DNA from 3 places in the Colwellia meonggei genome. Region 1 is predicted to be linked to each of the others. Evidence: predicted binding sites of a transcription regulator. Region 1 holds the regulator's gene; each other region holds the start of a gene.
The links. Region 1 encodes sigma-54, which starts transcription at its own class of promoters, with help from an activator protein. Its sites were predicted from a motif close to GTTGGCACGNNNNTNGNNT; they were not measured.
Positions count from the first base shown of each region.

Region 1 (5,248 bases):
AGCTCTTTATCTGCGATATTGATGGTGTTTTTTCTGACGGACGTATTTACTTAGGCAATGCAGGTGAAGAGTTAAAAGCCTTTCATACTAAAGATGGTTATGGCATTAAAGCGTTAGGAGCCAGCGGTGTTGACGTTGGCGTTATTACCGGTCGACAATCGAATATTGTTCAAACCCGGATGAGCGCCTTAAACGTAAAACATATAGTGCAAGGGCAAGAAGATAAGCTACCTGCATTAAAAGCAATGGCAGAATCATTAAACCTTACAGCTGAAGAAATCGCCTATATTGGCGATGATATGCCAGATTTTGAGTGTTTAAATTATGTCGGCTTAAGTATTGCCGTTAGTGACGCCCACCCAGCAATTATCAATACCTGTGATTATATTACCTACACGCGTGGTGGTTTTGGCGCTGTACGCGAAGTTTGTGATTTGATTATGCAAAGTCAAAACACCTTAGCAAATGCCACAGGCGCCAGCATATGAATAGAATATACAGTGCAACCATAGCATTTTTTATTTTTGCTATAGGAACATATGGCCTAATGGAATGGTATGCCGCGAAAGAAGTTGACACTGATATTCTTGAAAACAGTAATGAACCAGAGTTTATTGCTGAGAACCTTAATAGCGATATTTATCAAGAAGCAGGTGACTTATCATACGTTGTTGAAGCACAACGTATGGAACATTATGCGCAATTAGAGGTCACACACTTTGAATACCCTCGTTATACTTTGTATCCAAAAAATAACAAGCCAACTTGGCAAGTTACGGCTAACGAGGGCACATTATACAACAATAACCGAGTTCGGTTAGAGAATCGTGTGCGCTTAATAGCCACCGATAAGGAAAGTTTGATCCAAGAAGTGCACGGAAAAAACTTAGAAATGGATTTAAAAAGCAATATTATCAGCTCAGAACAAACTATTCTGATATTAGGTAAAGGATTTACTATGTATGGCTCAGGATTAATTGTAGACTTAAACTCAACACAGATGACATTGACAGAACATGTACAAACCATTTACAAAAAAACTAAAAGCTAGCTTAGCCTGTATTACTGCAGCAATATTATTAATACCGGCAGTAAATGCTGAAAAATTTGATGTTGACCAAGAAATCAAAATTTCTTCATCACGGCAAGCTGCCGATCTAAAAAATAAAATTTTCAGTTATATCGACAATGTTATTATTTCGCAAGGCACACTCACTATTAACGCCGAGTTAGTGCAAGTTATTGCTCAAGCTGACAGCGAAGATAAAATTTATATTGCCAAAGGTTCACCTGCTACCTTTGAACAAACCCTTGAAGATGGCAGCCCAATTAATTTACAAGCCAATGAGATTAGATACGAACCTGCAAAGAGTATCGTCATTATTTCTGGCAACGCTTTACTAACACAAGAAGGCAGTGAAGTAAGTGGCAATAAAATCACCTATAACTTTGAAACTGAATACGTTAATGCAGAAAGCTTAGAAAATACGGTTGTTGAAACAGTTTTGCAGCCTAAAAGTAAGCCTGAACTACCGAAAAAATCAAAGGAACAGCAAAATTAAATGCCAATATCTACCTTATCAGCAACCGGTTTAGCAAAATCTTACAAAGGCCGAAAAGTTGTTAAAAATGTCAGTTTAAAAGTTTCTGCTGGGCAAATTGTTGGTTTACTTGGTCCTAATGGTGCAGGAAAAACCACCTCGTTCTATATGATTGTTGGTTTAGTCAATAATGATAGCGGAGCTATTGTACTTAACGAAGAAGATTTAACTTTGCTGCCAATGCATGAACGTGCTCGTAAGGGTATTGGCTACTTACCACAAGAAGCATCAATATTTCGGAAATTATCTGTCTACGACAACATAATGGCCATTTTACAAACGCGAAAATCATTAACTGATGTTGAAAAAGAAGAAAAACTTGAACACTTATTAGAAGAGTTCAATATCGGTCATATTAAAGACAATTTAGGTATGAGCCTGTCAGGTGGTGAACGTCGTCGAGTAGAAATTGCGCGAGCATTAGCTGCTGATCCAAAATTTATCTTGTTGGATGAACCTTTTGCAGGTGTTGATCCAATTTCAGTAGGTGATATAAAAAAAATTATCCTACACTTAAAGGAACGTGGTATTGGTATTCTAATTACTGATCATAACGTGCGCGAAACATTAGACGTTTGTGAACATGCGTATATTGTTAGCCATGGTGAACTTATTGCAGAAGGTGATGCGGATCAAATTCTTGCAAATCAACACGTAAGAGATGTATACCTAGGTGAACAATTCACGCTATAGTGAAATCAGCTTTAGCAATAAAATAACATTGTGTTAAATAGTAACAGGGAAAAGAAAATCTAAATGCGTCCTACTCTGCAGCTCCGTATCGGGCAACAGCTAACCATGACCCCGCAATTGCAACAAGCAATTAAATTGTTGCAATTGTCGACATTAGACCTACAGCAAGAGATTCAGGAAGCGCTTGAAAGTAATCCACTGCTTGAAATGGATGAAAACCAAACTAATACTACCGAAAATACCCCTGATAATTTAGAAGAAGCATTTTCCGCAAGTGTCGGCGAAAGCACTGAAGTAGCGACGCCAGATGGCAGTGAAGACTCTACTCCTACTATCGATGAAATCAGTTCTGCTGAAGGTATGGCAAAAACTGATATCCCAGAAGAATTAAATAACGACACCACTTGGGACGATAATTTTAGTGCCGGTGCTAGCAGCGGCGCAGTAGGCCCAGCCTCAGAAGATTATACTTACCAAGGCGAAACTAAAGACTCAATTCAAGATCACTTACTTTGGCAAATGGAGCTTACACCGTTTACCGAAACCGACCAGGCTATTGCAACAGCGATTATTGAAGCTGTCGATGAAGCTGGTTACCTTACAGTATCAGCTGAAGAAATTTTAGAAAGTGTTGGCATTGAAGACGTAGAACTTGACGAAATTGAAGTGGTTTTAAAACGTATTAATGTTTTTGATCCTGTAGGTGTCGCGGCCCGCTCTATTCCGGAGTGTTTACTAATTCAATTAAACCAGTTCTCAAGCGATACACCTTGGTTAGAGGAAAGTAAATTAGCGGTAGGTAAATATATCGATTTACTTGGTAATCGCGACTATCGCCAATTAATGCGTAAATTACGCCTAAAAGAAGATCAATTACGTGAAGTTATTCGCTTAATTCAGACACTTGATCCACGCCCTGGTGATAGCGTTATTAAGAGTGAAGAGCAATACGTTATACCTGATGTGTCAGTTGAAAAGAAAAATGGTCGTTGGACCGTTGAACTAAATCCTGATACTGCACCTAAGCTTTCGGTAAACCAGCAATATGCCGCGATGTCACGTTCAATGAAATCATCTACTGACTCGCAATTTATTCGTTCAAACCTGCAGGAAGCTAAGTGGTTTATAAAAAGTCTCGAAAGCCGTAATGATACCCTATTAAAAGTGTCAAATTGTATCGTTCAACGCCAACAAGGATTTTTTGAACATGGCCCTGAAGCCATGCGTCCTATGGTATTGAACGATATTGCTGAAGCTGTTGATATGCATGAATCAACCATTTCGCGTGTTACCACACAAAAATATATGCACACGCCACGAGGCATTTTCGAATTAAAATATTTCTTTTCTAGCCATGTCAGTACTGAGAATGGTGGCGAGTGTTCATCAACTGCCATTCGTGAGTTAATTAAAAAGTTAGTTTCTGCAGAAGTACCGGCCAAGCCACTGAGCGATAGTAAAATGGCAGATATTCTTGCAGAACAAGGTATTAAAGTGGCGAGACGTACCATAGCTAAATATCGCGAGTCACTTTCGATACCACCATCGAATCAACGTAAAAGCCTATTGTAGGCTTGGTTTATTTACCCGAAAAAGAGGATTGAAGCATATGCAAATTAATCTTACCGGACACCATGTCGATGTTACCGATTCATTACGTGATTATGTTAATGGAAAATTTGAAAAACTAGAGCGACATTTTGATCATATCAATAATGTTCATGTCGTGTTAACGGTGGAAAAGCTTAATCAAATTGCCGAATCAACGGTGCATTTAAGTGGTAGTGAAGTACATGCCAAAGCCGAAAATAGTGATATGTACGCTTCAATCGATTCACTGATTGATAAACTTGACCGCCAAATATTAAAATATAAAGGCAAAATTAGTAAACACTAATATCCCCCTTCGCATTAGGTTTTTGAAGTAATTATGAAGTTGCAAGACATCTTGACACCGGACTGCACTATATGTGCAGCTCCGGGCTCCAGTAAAAAACGCATATTAGAATATTTAAGTAGCTTGGCCTCTGAAAAATTGCCTAATCACGATACTTTTCAATTGTTAGAGAGCTTGGTTAAGCGTGAAAAAATGGGCTCTACTGGAATTGGTAACGGAATTGCAATTCCTCACGGACGTTTAGATACTGCTGATAAGCCAATTGCGGTAGTTATTACTACAGAACAAGCGATAAACTTTGATGCCATAGATCATAGACCTGTCGATATTTTTATTGCGCTATTTGTTGCCGAAGCTGAGTGTCAAAATCATTTATGTACATTACAAAGCATCGCCGAGATATTTCGCGACAAACAGTTTTGTAAACAAGTTCGTAAATGTGAAAGTAACCAAGCACTTTTTGAATTAATCCAACAAGCGAGTTAATTACCAGTGAAATTAATCATTGTCAGTGGCCGTTCCGGCTCAGGTAAAAGTGTGGCACTTAGAGTCTTAGAAGATTTAGGCTATTATTGTGTTGATAACATTCCGGTTAATTTGTTGCCCGCATTAACCCATACTGTGATCAATGATTACGAGAATGTTGCCGTTAGCCTTGATGTTCGTAATTTACCCGCCGACCCGAATGATGTTCCAGAGATTATCGATTACCTGCCCAGCGCGGTTGAATTAAACTTACTCTATTTAGATGCTGATGATAGCGATCTCATTCGCCGGTTTAGTGAAACTCGACGTTTACACCCTTTAATTAAACAAAATATCGCCCTTGATCAAGCGATTGCACTGGAAAAGCAATTACTTGCACCAATTGCGACTCGCGCGCATTTATATATTAATACCAGCCAACTTTCACCACACCAATTGGCTGATTTGGTACGAGAAAGAATTTTAGGCAAAAAATCTGGCTCAATGGTTATTGTTTTCGAATCTTTTGGTTTCAAGCACGGCGTTCCTCAAGATGCCGATTATGTTTTCGATGCTCGCTTCCTACCTAACC
Region 1 covers NZ_BAAJLZ010000001.1:426,033-431,280, reverse strand. The annotation lists gene kdsC (3-deoxy-manno-octulosonate-8-phosphatase KdsC) at 1-488, shown strand, start outside; gene lptC (LPS export ABC transporter periplasmic protein LptC) at 485-1,051, shown strand; gene lptA (lipopolysaccharide transport periplasmic protein LptA) at 1,017-1,562, shown strand; gene lptB (LPS export ABC transporter ATP-binding protein) at 1,563-2,294, shown strand; gene AC27E9_RS01975 (RNA polymerase factor sigma-54) at 2,358-3,866, shown strand; gene hpf (ribosome hibernation promoting factor) at 3,904-4,191, shown strand; gene ptsN (PTS IIA-like nitrogen regulatory protein PtsN) at 4,225-4,677, shown strand; gene rapZ (RNase adapter RapZ) at 4,684-5,248, shown strand, end outside.

Region 2 (5,248 bases), on a different contig from region 1:
TGGGTTAATGCGTTGGCATATTTAGATAAAATATAGTAGTTATTATTGGCAAGAGCGTATGCTTTACTCGTCCATGATAGTGTCTCTATTATATTACCTTCAAATAAGTATGTATCTGAGATTTCAGCCATAATAAGCGGGTTTTGTGGGAATTTTTCAAGCTTATCCTGTAAGAAGCTACGAGCTTTTACATAGTCTTTCTTAATAATGTCCATTCTAGCTAAATGCACGATAGCAGCGATATTTGTATTATCTAAATTTAATGCTTTTTGAAAAGCTTCTTGTGCTTGTGCAAACTGATTGTTCCAGCCGTAAAGTGAGCCAATGCGTTGTTGAAAGTAACTATCGTTCGGGTATTGAGTAATTAGTTCTTGGGCGATAGAAATTGCTTTATCTATATCTTGGTTGTTTTCGAATGAATCAATTAATAGCAGCTTTACTTGTATACTATTTACTTCATTATTCTTAATAGTCAGCAACGCATCAATTGCCGACTTATACTCTCCTGATTGCATTTTACTACGGGCGAGATTACTAATACCTCGCTCAGAATTAGGGTTGATCTTTAATACTTCTTTAAAATAACTCTCTGCTTTATTTGCGTCTTTTAATTGCAAGTATGTCATACCGAGTAAGGTTAAAATATCAACATTATTTGGATGAGTTAAATTAGCTTTTTTTAGCAAGTTCTTTGCAGAAATTGCGCTACCTGTTTGTAATTCTATTAGTGCGATCATGCGAATAGAATCTAGATGTGAATCGACATAAGTTAGATATTTTTCTATATACCGCTTCGCATCCAATAAATTACCATATTGAAAATTAGTTAACCCTGCTAAGTAATAATAATCAGGTGTTGTTTTCATAATTTCATCTGGCACAGCTGCCAAAGTTGTGATGACTTCGGTGAGTTTCTTTGTTCCTGATTGGTCAGAAGAATTATCTAAATTTGCATTAATTAATGCTTTAAGATAGCCCGCTCGTGGTTCATTCGGTATTTCGCTGAGAATAATATCGATGTGGGGTTCAGCAAGTGCGTATTCACTCAAATTTATATGCAACATAGCTTTGGTTAATAAGGCTGCAAAATGACTATGATCAATTTCTATTGCTTTATCAATCGCTACTAATGCCTCTTTTTGTTTACCTAGTTGAGCTAAAATATTGGCTTTCATAATCCAACCATTAATAAACGGTTTTGGTTGCGCAAGAGAGCGTTCGATAAATTGTAATGCTTGCTGAGGTTTCGAGGATATCTGTGCAATTTGAGCTCGACCAAGTAAAGCTAGCTGGTTTTTAGGCGCTAAAATCAAAGCTTCTTCAAAGGTAATGTCTGCAGAGCGATAAAGCTTCTGGCCGATTTGAGCTTGGCCCTTGTAAACAAGTAGCTCAGTTTCAATTTTAGTGCCACGACTACCTGCTTTAGTTATCCGAATAACCTCATCGTACTTATGCTGTAATAAATAGGCATGGGCAAACAATGTTACTAGACGGTTTTTATCCGCATTGTTTGCTTTCGCATTATTAAGTTCAATTTCAGCTAAATCGCCGTTTCCCTGTGCTAACAGCGCTTGAGCTAATAATATTCGCGAAGGCAAATGATCGCTTTGTTGTTGCAAAACATTTTTAAGATGAATTATTGATGTGTCAATCTTATTGTTATGAAAAGCAATAAGCGCATCTTCATACTGTTGGTTTACCGCTTCATTTGCATAGCTATGTAGTGAGAGAGCGCTCAGTAGCACGGCAATAGAGCCAATAGCTTTTATTGGATTTTTCCTACTATTTGATAAAAAAATAGTGTCAGAGGAGAGTTTTTTCATTTTTAGACCTTAGCAATATTATTGGCGTTAACGCTGATTTACACGAAAAATCCTAGTTTATAAATATGTTAATAACTTTTAGTTCTCTAAGCCAGATAAATTAAAATTATTGTATATATTTTAATACTTAACGATAAGCAGTAGGTGAATATCTATATCTACAAGTAAGACTTTTTACTTATATGTGTTAAAGTATTGTTAAACATGTGAAAGTTGAATGTCGAATATTTTTACAATGGGTAAAGTATTAAAATAAAATGAACATGAAAATTTATTTAAGTGTATGTTTGAATTGGGTTTTTTGTGTTTGGTATATGTTTTGCTTAATGATTTTGTGAAAATAGATAATTCAAATTTTTATACGGTTGAAAGTTGTAACAACATATAATTGGAATATTATGATGTCGATGATTAAAAAAGGTTTACAAACATTAGCTTTAACTACGCTATTGGCTAGTACAAGTATTTACGCCACAGATATTACTGTTGGTGGCTCTACTGTTTCGGTAGATGATACGGCGGATAGAGGTCAAGGCGGAACATCAAGTAATGGCTATTTGTATAATATAAATCAAATGGACGTTAATTGGGCATCTGATGATACGATAACTGTTGATGTGTTTACTAATTTTGCTAGAAAAGATGGTTGGGAAAATAATTACCATGCATCAGGACAATATAACAAAAATATAATTTTTGGTGATTTACTTATTGGTGCCAATAAAGGTAATGACTCTGGTTATAATTACGCATTTTCTCTTGGTAATTTTATGAATAATAGTGCAACGCGATTTGATTGGAGTAATCTTTCTAATGAAAAGGCGGGTGGGTTATATGCTATTGACGGAACCACTAAAGCGGGAGAATATCACGGTTATAGAAGAGATAAAGGCTCAGTATTTGGAAATACTATAGGTGGAGAACAAAATGCTGTTTCTTCATTTTGGTCTGTATCTGGAGGCGCAAATACCGGAAAAATTAGTTTTAGTTTTAATGTTGGTGGCATTGATGCTTTTAAAAAGGCAACGTCATTATCATTGAGTTGGGCAATGTCTTGTTATAATGATGCTGTACACGATACGTTTGCATTGACAAGAAAGAATAGACCACCAACGGACGTACCTGAACCTACGACAGTTATGCTTATGCTTTTGGCATTAGCAGGTATTGTATATAGTCAGAAGAAAAAGAAGGGTGATTTTTCAGCATAGTACCTGAAAATAGAATTATTAAGGAAAGCCAAATGCATATGCATTTGGCTTTTTTGTTTTATAGTATTTCGGGTGAATTACTTCAACCTTAACGATATAGCATGAACAGTACCTCTTTTACTACAATGCCTCCTTATTTCTAATAAACTATAAGAAATTTTTTATAAATTTATCTTGGTGGTTTGAAATAACCACAAGCATTACAAATAAAGGTAATGTTATACTGTTGACAATAAAACGATATTTTAATAACAAAAATTTAACGCATGGAGGTTTACATGGCGCAGCAAGGTTCTGGTGGTAATGTTTTAGCGGCACTTTGTAGTATTTTTATTCCTGGTTTAGGGCAATTGGTACAAGGGCGCATTATGCCCGCCATTTTGTTTTTTATATTTTGGACAATTGCTGGGGCATTGATGTGGGTCGGTATTGGCTGGATATTATTACCGATAGTGTATATCTGGTGTATTATTGATGCAGCACGTTATACAAGCGGGGGTGGATCATGACCATAGCCAATGTAATTAGCGTAAAAAAAGTACAAAAGCTTGTTACTTTGCTATTCACAGTAACATTAATGTTAGGTTGCCAATCTGCGTATTATTCTGCAATGGAAAAAGTTGGTGTTCATAAACGTGATATTATGCTTGACCGCGTTGAAAATGCGCAAACAGCTCAGCAAGATGCCCAACAACAATTCAAATCTGCACTAGATCAACTTTCACAGTTAATAAATTATGATGGTGGTGATTTAGCTGCGCAATACGAGTTGGTTAACGATCAATATGAAGCAAGTAAATCATCAGCTGAAGAGGTAGCTGCTCGTATTACTGCCATAGAGAATGTTGCTGAAGCTTTGTTCGATGAATGGAATAATGAAATAGAGCAATATTCAAGTGCAAGTTTGAAGCAGCAAAGTCAGCAAAAACTGCGAAAAACACAGCGAAATTATCAAAGTTTGATTAAGTCGATGCATAGGGCAAAAAATAGAATGGCGCCCGTATTATCAGCACTTAAGGACAATAGCTTGTATTTAAAACATAACTTAAATGCACAAGCCATTGGCGCTCTGCAAGGTGAATATAAAACTATTAAACGTGATGTTGAGTCGTTGGTTGCCGAAATGAGTAAGGCAATTGAGCAATCTCAGCAGTTCATTGATTTATTACAGCCTGAATAATATAAATGTTGTATTAAGAAACCATCGTAGATTTTGCGATGGTTTCTTTATTTTGGATGATTAAAAATTTAAATTATCAATCAATAGTTTTAATCAAAACAGTTTTAGTCAAGATTTTGAATTTTGTAATTTATAGGAAAATAAGATGAGGCGTCACCTCAAAAATTTAAGTAAATTTTTAGCTATTAGTTTTTTTACCCTTTATTGTTTAATTTGGGTACTGTCTCCAATAATCACAAGTTATGTTACCAACAATTATGCACTTCCTAATGGTTATGCTCTTACCTCAAACTCTAGTATTCGTTATAACCCGTTCACAGCACATTTGACGGTTAATGATTTAGAGCTGCAACATGAAAGCGATATTACCTTAAGAATGAAGGCTCTTGATGTTGAGTTACACTTGCATCAATTATTATTTGACACTATTTATATTGCAGAGTTTGATATTACAGGCATGTATATTCCGGTGATTACTGGTGAAAACTCGTTAAAGGTTGCTGGTTTTGAGTTAATGAATAAAGCAACAGACGACGCCGAAGTTGCTCAAGAAAATGATACGCCAACAGTTAAAAAAGAATTTCCGTATCAAATAGTGCTACCTGACTTTAATTTAACTGATTCTAAAATTGATATTGCCCATTTAGGAAAAAACCATCAAGTTGAAATAGATTCACTATCAATTAGTAGCTTTGCTTTCTCTGAAAAAGAGCAATCTTTGGCGTTGATATTGGAAAGTAAAATTAACCAAGCGCCAGTAGAGGTTGAAATTAATACTGAGTTAGTTCAGCAGTTAGGCTCGTTAGAGCTTAGCGTTAGTATTGAAAAGTTTGCGTTGCATCATGCGCAAGTATTTTTACCAGAAAATCTACAAGCTTTAAATGGGGATCTAAGCTACTCGAACAAGTTAGAAGTCGAATTATTCTCAGATAAAACCTTAGTGAATGTTAATCAGCTTTTGCTTTCCCTTGATGACTTCTCCGTTCAAGAAAACGACTTAATCGTTAATGTTGCGCATAAGCAAATACAAAGTG
Region 2 covers NZ_BAAJLZ010000005.1:73,070-78,317, forward strand. The annotation lists gene prsT (XrtA/PEP-CTERM system TPR-repeat protein PrsT) at 1-1,823, opposite strand, end outside; gene AC27E9_RS13215 (PEP-CTERM sorting domain-containing protein) at 2,222-3,034, shown strand; gene AC27E9_RS13220 (hypothetical protein) at 3,313-3,543, shown strand; gene AC27E9_RS13225 (DUF2959 domain-containing protein) at 3,540-4,214, shown strand; gene AC27E9_RS13230 (DUF748 domain-containing protein) at 4,360-5,248, shown strand, end outside.
Region 2: AC27E9_RS13215 (PEP-CTERM sorting domain-containing protein) is a predicted target of sigma-54. The motif match lies at 2,130-2,148, and genes of this name have one in related genera.

Region 3 (5,248 bases), 370 kb from region 1:
CAAAAACTTGATCAGCAAGTTCAGACTAAACAACAAGTCACCGAAAGCGCAAATGCATCACAACAAGCTAAATTAGCGCCACGTGATTCAGTATCCATTACACCGCAGGCAAAGCAGTTGAGTGAATTACAGAAAAAAGCAGGTGACTCACCTGTTGTAAATCAAAAGAAAATCGACGAATTAAAAAGTGCGATAGCGTCAGGGGATTATAAAGTTAATCCTGAAAAGCTTGCCGCAAGTATTGCCAACTTTGAGTTCGATCTAGGCTAACGGCTAACCTCACCGGAGTAGAAAGTGTCTGATAAAATAACGCCGCAACAATTGGTTTCTCAACAATTATCGCAATTGACGCAATTAGAGGCGTTATTAACGACAGAAAAAGATATTTTACAGCAACAGAATCCAGACGCTTTAATCGCAATTACTTCAGAAAAAAATAACTTACTTGTTGCCATTCAAGAAATTGACAATGCCATTGGTCAAAGTTTTGAGTTTAAACAAGAGAAGTTAGCCGGTAACTTTAGTCAAGAACTTGCTGAAATAGAAAACACTTTGCTGCGTTGTAAAAAACAAAACCAAGTCAATGGTTTGATCATTCATCAATCACAATTATCGGTTGAACGCATGAGAACCTCATTACTAGAAAATCATAATAAGTCATCTATGACCTATGATAACAAAGGCAAAACCTCTGGCGGTTTAAGCAGTCTAGGTATCAAAGCGTAAATAAATTAAAGGCGCCTTCTGCTTCAAGCATTTCTGCTTAACTTTCACCTATTATTAAGCACAAAAAAACCAGCCACTGCTGGTTTCCTTTATTGCTAAACTAAATTTAGCCTTAGTAATATGAAATATCTTTAATTTCTTTTCTATTAGACGATGCCGCATATATTTCATAAACATCTTTAAAGTCTAAGCTTAGTTCTGTGGTATACGTATCACCAACTGGGTAGCTTTTAACAACTTTTGCACCGCGAATGATACCTTGTACCGATGTTCTTAATTTTTGATTATCAACAATCAAGTTCGACATGGTTGTTTTACCATCAACTGTTTGCCCATAAACTTGTTCAGCCAACTCAGCATAAGCAGCAATTTTTGAAGCATTAATTGCCATTAGCATTTTCTGAGTTTTATGTTTTGACTTTTGTAGACTAATTGGTGCCTGCCCTATCGCCGTTAATACAGGGAAACTTTCTGGTTTTACTGTTTGCCACTCAACATGTTTATCATAAAAAGATGTACAGGCAGTTAGTACAAATAAGCCAAATAAAATAACACTGCGTTTCAATAAAGTATTCATATTATGCCTTGATTCTATTAGCTAAAACTATTGCTGAATCGCCACAGCGCGGGCATCTTCAACTAACATTGCACTGTCTCGAATGATCATACCGTCTTTCATTTTGACATTTTCATTTCGATTAAAGTCATCACCTACCACCCAAGAAGGAATAAACGATTGCGCGGTAGCCACCACAACGCGTGATTGCATACCTATCATTCGAGCATTCACCAAAATACCTTCTTCTTGTTGCATCATGGTGCCTGTCACAACATAGTCAATTATCTGGCGTTCAGGCAACTCTTTCCAATCGCGGCTAAATACATAATCACCATCAGCTGTTACTCGAATATGGCCTGTTGTTTTAAAATCGATAACCACTAAGCCATGGCGCTGCATTTCATGGACAAAGCTTTCTGAAAGCTGATTACCTAACCAATTCGTTGACTCTAAGTTTTTCAAATCAACAAACGAAGCAATAGCAATTGGCGTTTTCGGATTAACAAAAGAACTGCTTTCAAGCATTTGATAAGCAAGACCTTTAACAACATCATTTATGGCATGACGTGGCAGTTCAAAACTGTCAATTTCTTGTTTGTCATGATACGAAGAGCGATAAAAGTCGTCTTTTTCACTCACCATAGAGCAGGACGCAAGTGCGGGTATTAGTATTGCTAGCAGCCAATTCTTCATTGAGCTATCCTCAATTAATGCATAAATTCATATTAATATTCGTATTAATACTAAAGCACAAATCGCGCCAATTTTTATAACATTTTAATTAGGCACAAAACATGCATATTTAAGCCTAATTACCGACCCTTGTTGAAATGAGACAACTATGCAGTTAAATGCCATTTGCCAGAGAATATGTAAACTTAGCTTGTTAAAACTTAGTGTAATAGTAATGAGCCTTACTTTATATAGTAATACGAGTGCTGCGCAGTGGTATGAATCACAAGGTGTCGCCACAATAAAAAATGACGATAGTAAGTCGGCGAAAAATAGAGCGATGCAAAACGCCCTAAAGAAAGCATTATTGGTTGCTGGGGCTTCAGTCTCTAGTGTTCAACAGGTAGTAAATGGTCTACTTACTCAAGACGAAATTAGCATTCGTGCCAGTGGCAGTGTTAACTCTTTTGAATTGATCAGTGAAAACTATACGGATGATCTCGTTACGGTAAAAATTCGCGCAGATATTTTCCCTCAAGAAAAGAAGTGTTTTGCTGCTGACTATAAAAAATCTATGCTACTAACACGCAGTAACTTACTACATAGAGAACAAGCCAATATTGGCAATATTTATCAATTAGATAAAACGATAGTGAACCAGCTTGCTAATAAAATTAAAAAAAATGGCATTTATCTCGATACAAAACTTGCGTTAAACACAAAAACAGAGTTTTCCCGCCTTAATCAAAGTTTAGCGATGGAACAATTAAAAAATCTGTCGATGTCATTAGCCAGTATGACCAATAGCCAATATATTTTATTTTCTGAAATTCAAGATATTTCCATGGCAAACGATGAAGATAATTCATGGCAATTTTGGCAAGACGATGTGTATCAGCGCCAATTTAATATTGCGATTTATATTCATGACGGTACCACTGGCGAACGAGTTTTAGATAAGCAATACCAAAGCTCAGCGCCTTGGCAATTTAACAAGCGCCAGCAAATTGATGTTTCCAGTCAGAACTTTTGGCAAAGTGAATATGGCATGCGAATTAGCCAAACTCTTGAAGATATGGTGACAGATATTGATGAAAATATGATGTGCCAACCGACACAAGGAAGGATAGTAAACGTTGTCGGCAACAATATTACCTTTAACTTAGGGAAAAGGCATGGTGTGCAAGTAGGTGATGAGTTTTCACTGCTACATTTTCAAAACTTTATCAGCGATGATAAAAAATCATACCCAGGCTTTAATGTAAGCCCGTATAAAGTGACCGTAAATGAAGTGTCTAACGATAGTGCTCGCGCAACAACAACTGAGCAGCACATTATCGACAATATACAAATCAATGATTTAGCTGTCCGCTACTAGTAAAAGAAAATCTGTAAAATTATTGTAATTACATATATTAGCCATTTATATAACTTGAATTAAGTTGCTGATATATTGGGATTACTCAAACTTATGTCCTCATAGTTTAACTGGATAAAACTGCGGCCTCCTAAGCCGCTGCTCCAGGTTCGAGTCCTGGTGGGGACGCCATAAGATCGTTAACAAAGATCATTTGCCTATTTATAACTTTCAAAGACATAAAAAAACCCCGCAATTGCGAGGTTTATATTTAACAGACAAATTAGTTTACTAACTCGCCTTTCTTTTGTTCTAATACAACGTCCTTGTCATCTGCAGCTGAGCTACTACTCAACACAGCCGATACAGCTAATATTACTACTGCAAATATTACCGTAGTCAGCTTAACTCCTCTTGACGACGACCTGTTCATTTTTCAATCCTGTTTCAGGTTATATCTTTTTATTCTTATTTGTACATACAACCAAGCTACACTATAGGATCTTAATCTTTAGATCAACAACTTAGTTTATAATTTTCAAAGCATTACTAGTCATAAACTAAAGGTAATGTTCAAAACGGACATTAAGATACGATCAACACAAGGTTTACCGCTACCAACAAATATAACTAAGAGAAAAAAAATCATAGAAAAAGGCTAATAAGATTTGCAGTCAAGGGGCACTCTAGGCGAAAATAAGCGCAAATTTCATCCTTTCAAATTTTACACTTACTGGAGTAATTATGCCGTCGCGTCAACAATTGGCCAATGCAATTCGAGTTTTAAGCATGGATGCCGTGCAAAAAGCCAAATCAGGACACCCTGGAGCCCCAATGGGCATGGCAGATATCGCTGAAGTTTTATGGCGTGATTTCTTAAAGCACAACCCAACAGATCCTAACTGGGCAGATCGCGATCGTTTTATTTTATCAAACGGTCATGGTTCAATGCTAATATACTCACTTTTGCATTTAACCGGTTATGATTTACCGATTAATGAATTACAAAACTTCCGTCAGTTACATTCAAAAACACCAGGGCATCCAGAATATGGTTATACTCCAGGTGTAGAAACAACAACAGGCCCATTAGGTGCTGGTGTTTCTAATGCTGTAGGTATGGCTATTGCTGAAAAAACCTTAGCTGCGCAATTCAACCGCGAAGGTCACAACATTGTTGATCACAACACTTATGTATTTTTAGGTGACGGTTGTTTAATGGAAGGCATCTCACATGAGGCTTGTTCATTAGCTGGTACTTTAGGTTTAGGTAAATTAATCGCCTTTTGGGATGACAATGGCATTTCAATTGATGGTGAAGTTGAAGGTTGGTTTACTGACAACACCCCTGCTCGCTTCGAGGCCTATGGTTGGCACGTGATAAGCGATGTTGATGGCCACGACAGTGCAGCGGTTGCCGCAGCTATTGAAGCGGCAAAAGCAGTTACTGATAAACCAACTATGATTTGTTGTAAAACCGTTATTGGTTTTGGCTCTCCGAACAAATCAGGTACCCATGATTGTCACGGTGCACCATTAGGTGATGAAGAAATTGCAGCAGCACGTGAATTCTTAAACTGGCCACACCCGGCATTTGATATTCCAGCTGACGTATATGCAGATTGGGATCAAAAAGATAAAGGTAACTCAGCGCAAGTAAGTTGGAATGAAAAATTTGCCGCATACCAAGCAGCACATCCAGCACTAGCTGCAGAATACGAACGTCGTGTAATTAACGGTGACTTACCAGCAGAATTCGAAGAAAAGGCAAACGCTTACATTTTAGAATGCCAAGAAAAAGCTGAAAATGTTGCTTCTCGTAAAGCATCACAAAACACCATTGAAGTTTTCGGTAAAGTATTACCTGAGCTAATGGGTGGTTCAGCTGACTTAGCAGGTTCAAACTTAACACTTTGGTCAGGTTCAAAAGGTAT
Region 3 covers NZ_BAAJLZ010000001.1:796,148-801,395, reverse strand. The annotation lists gene flgM (flagellar biosynthesis anti-sigma factor FlgM) at 1-270, shown strand, start outside; gene AC27E9_RS03565 (flagella synthesis protein FlgN) at 295-726, shown strand; gene AC27E9_RS03560 (LPP20 family lipoprotein) at 839-1,303, opposite strand; gene AC27E9_RS03555 (FlgO family outer membrane protein) at 1,331-1,978, opposite strand; gene AC27E9_RS03550 (flagella assembly protein FlgT) at 2,193-3,335, shown strand; tRNA gene AC27E9_RS03545 (tRNA-Arg) at 3,431-3,506, shown strand; gene tkt (transketolase) at 4,059-5,248, shown strand, end outside.
Region 3: AC27E9_RS03555 (FlgO family outer membrane protein) is a predicted target of sigma-54. The motif match lies at 2,032-2,050, and genes of this name have one in related genera.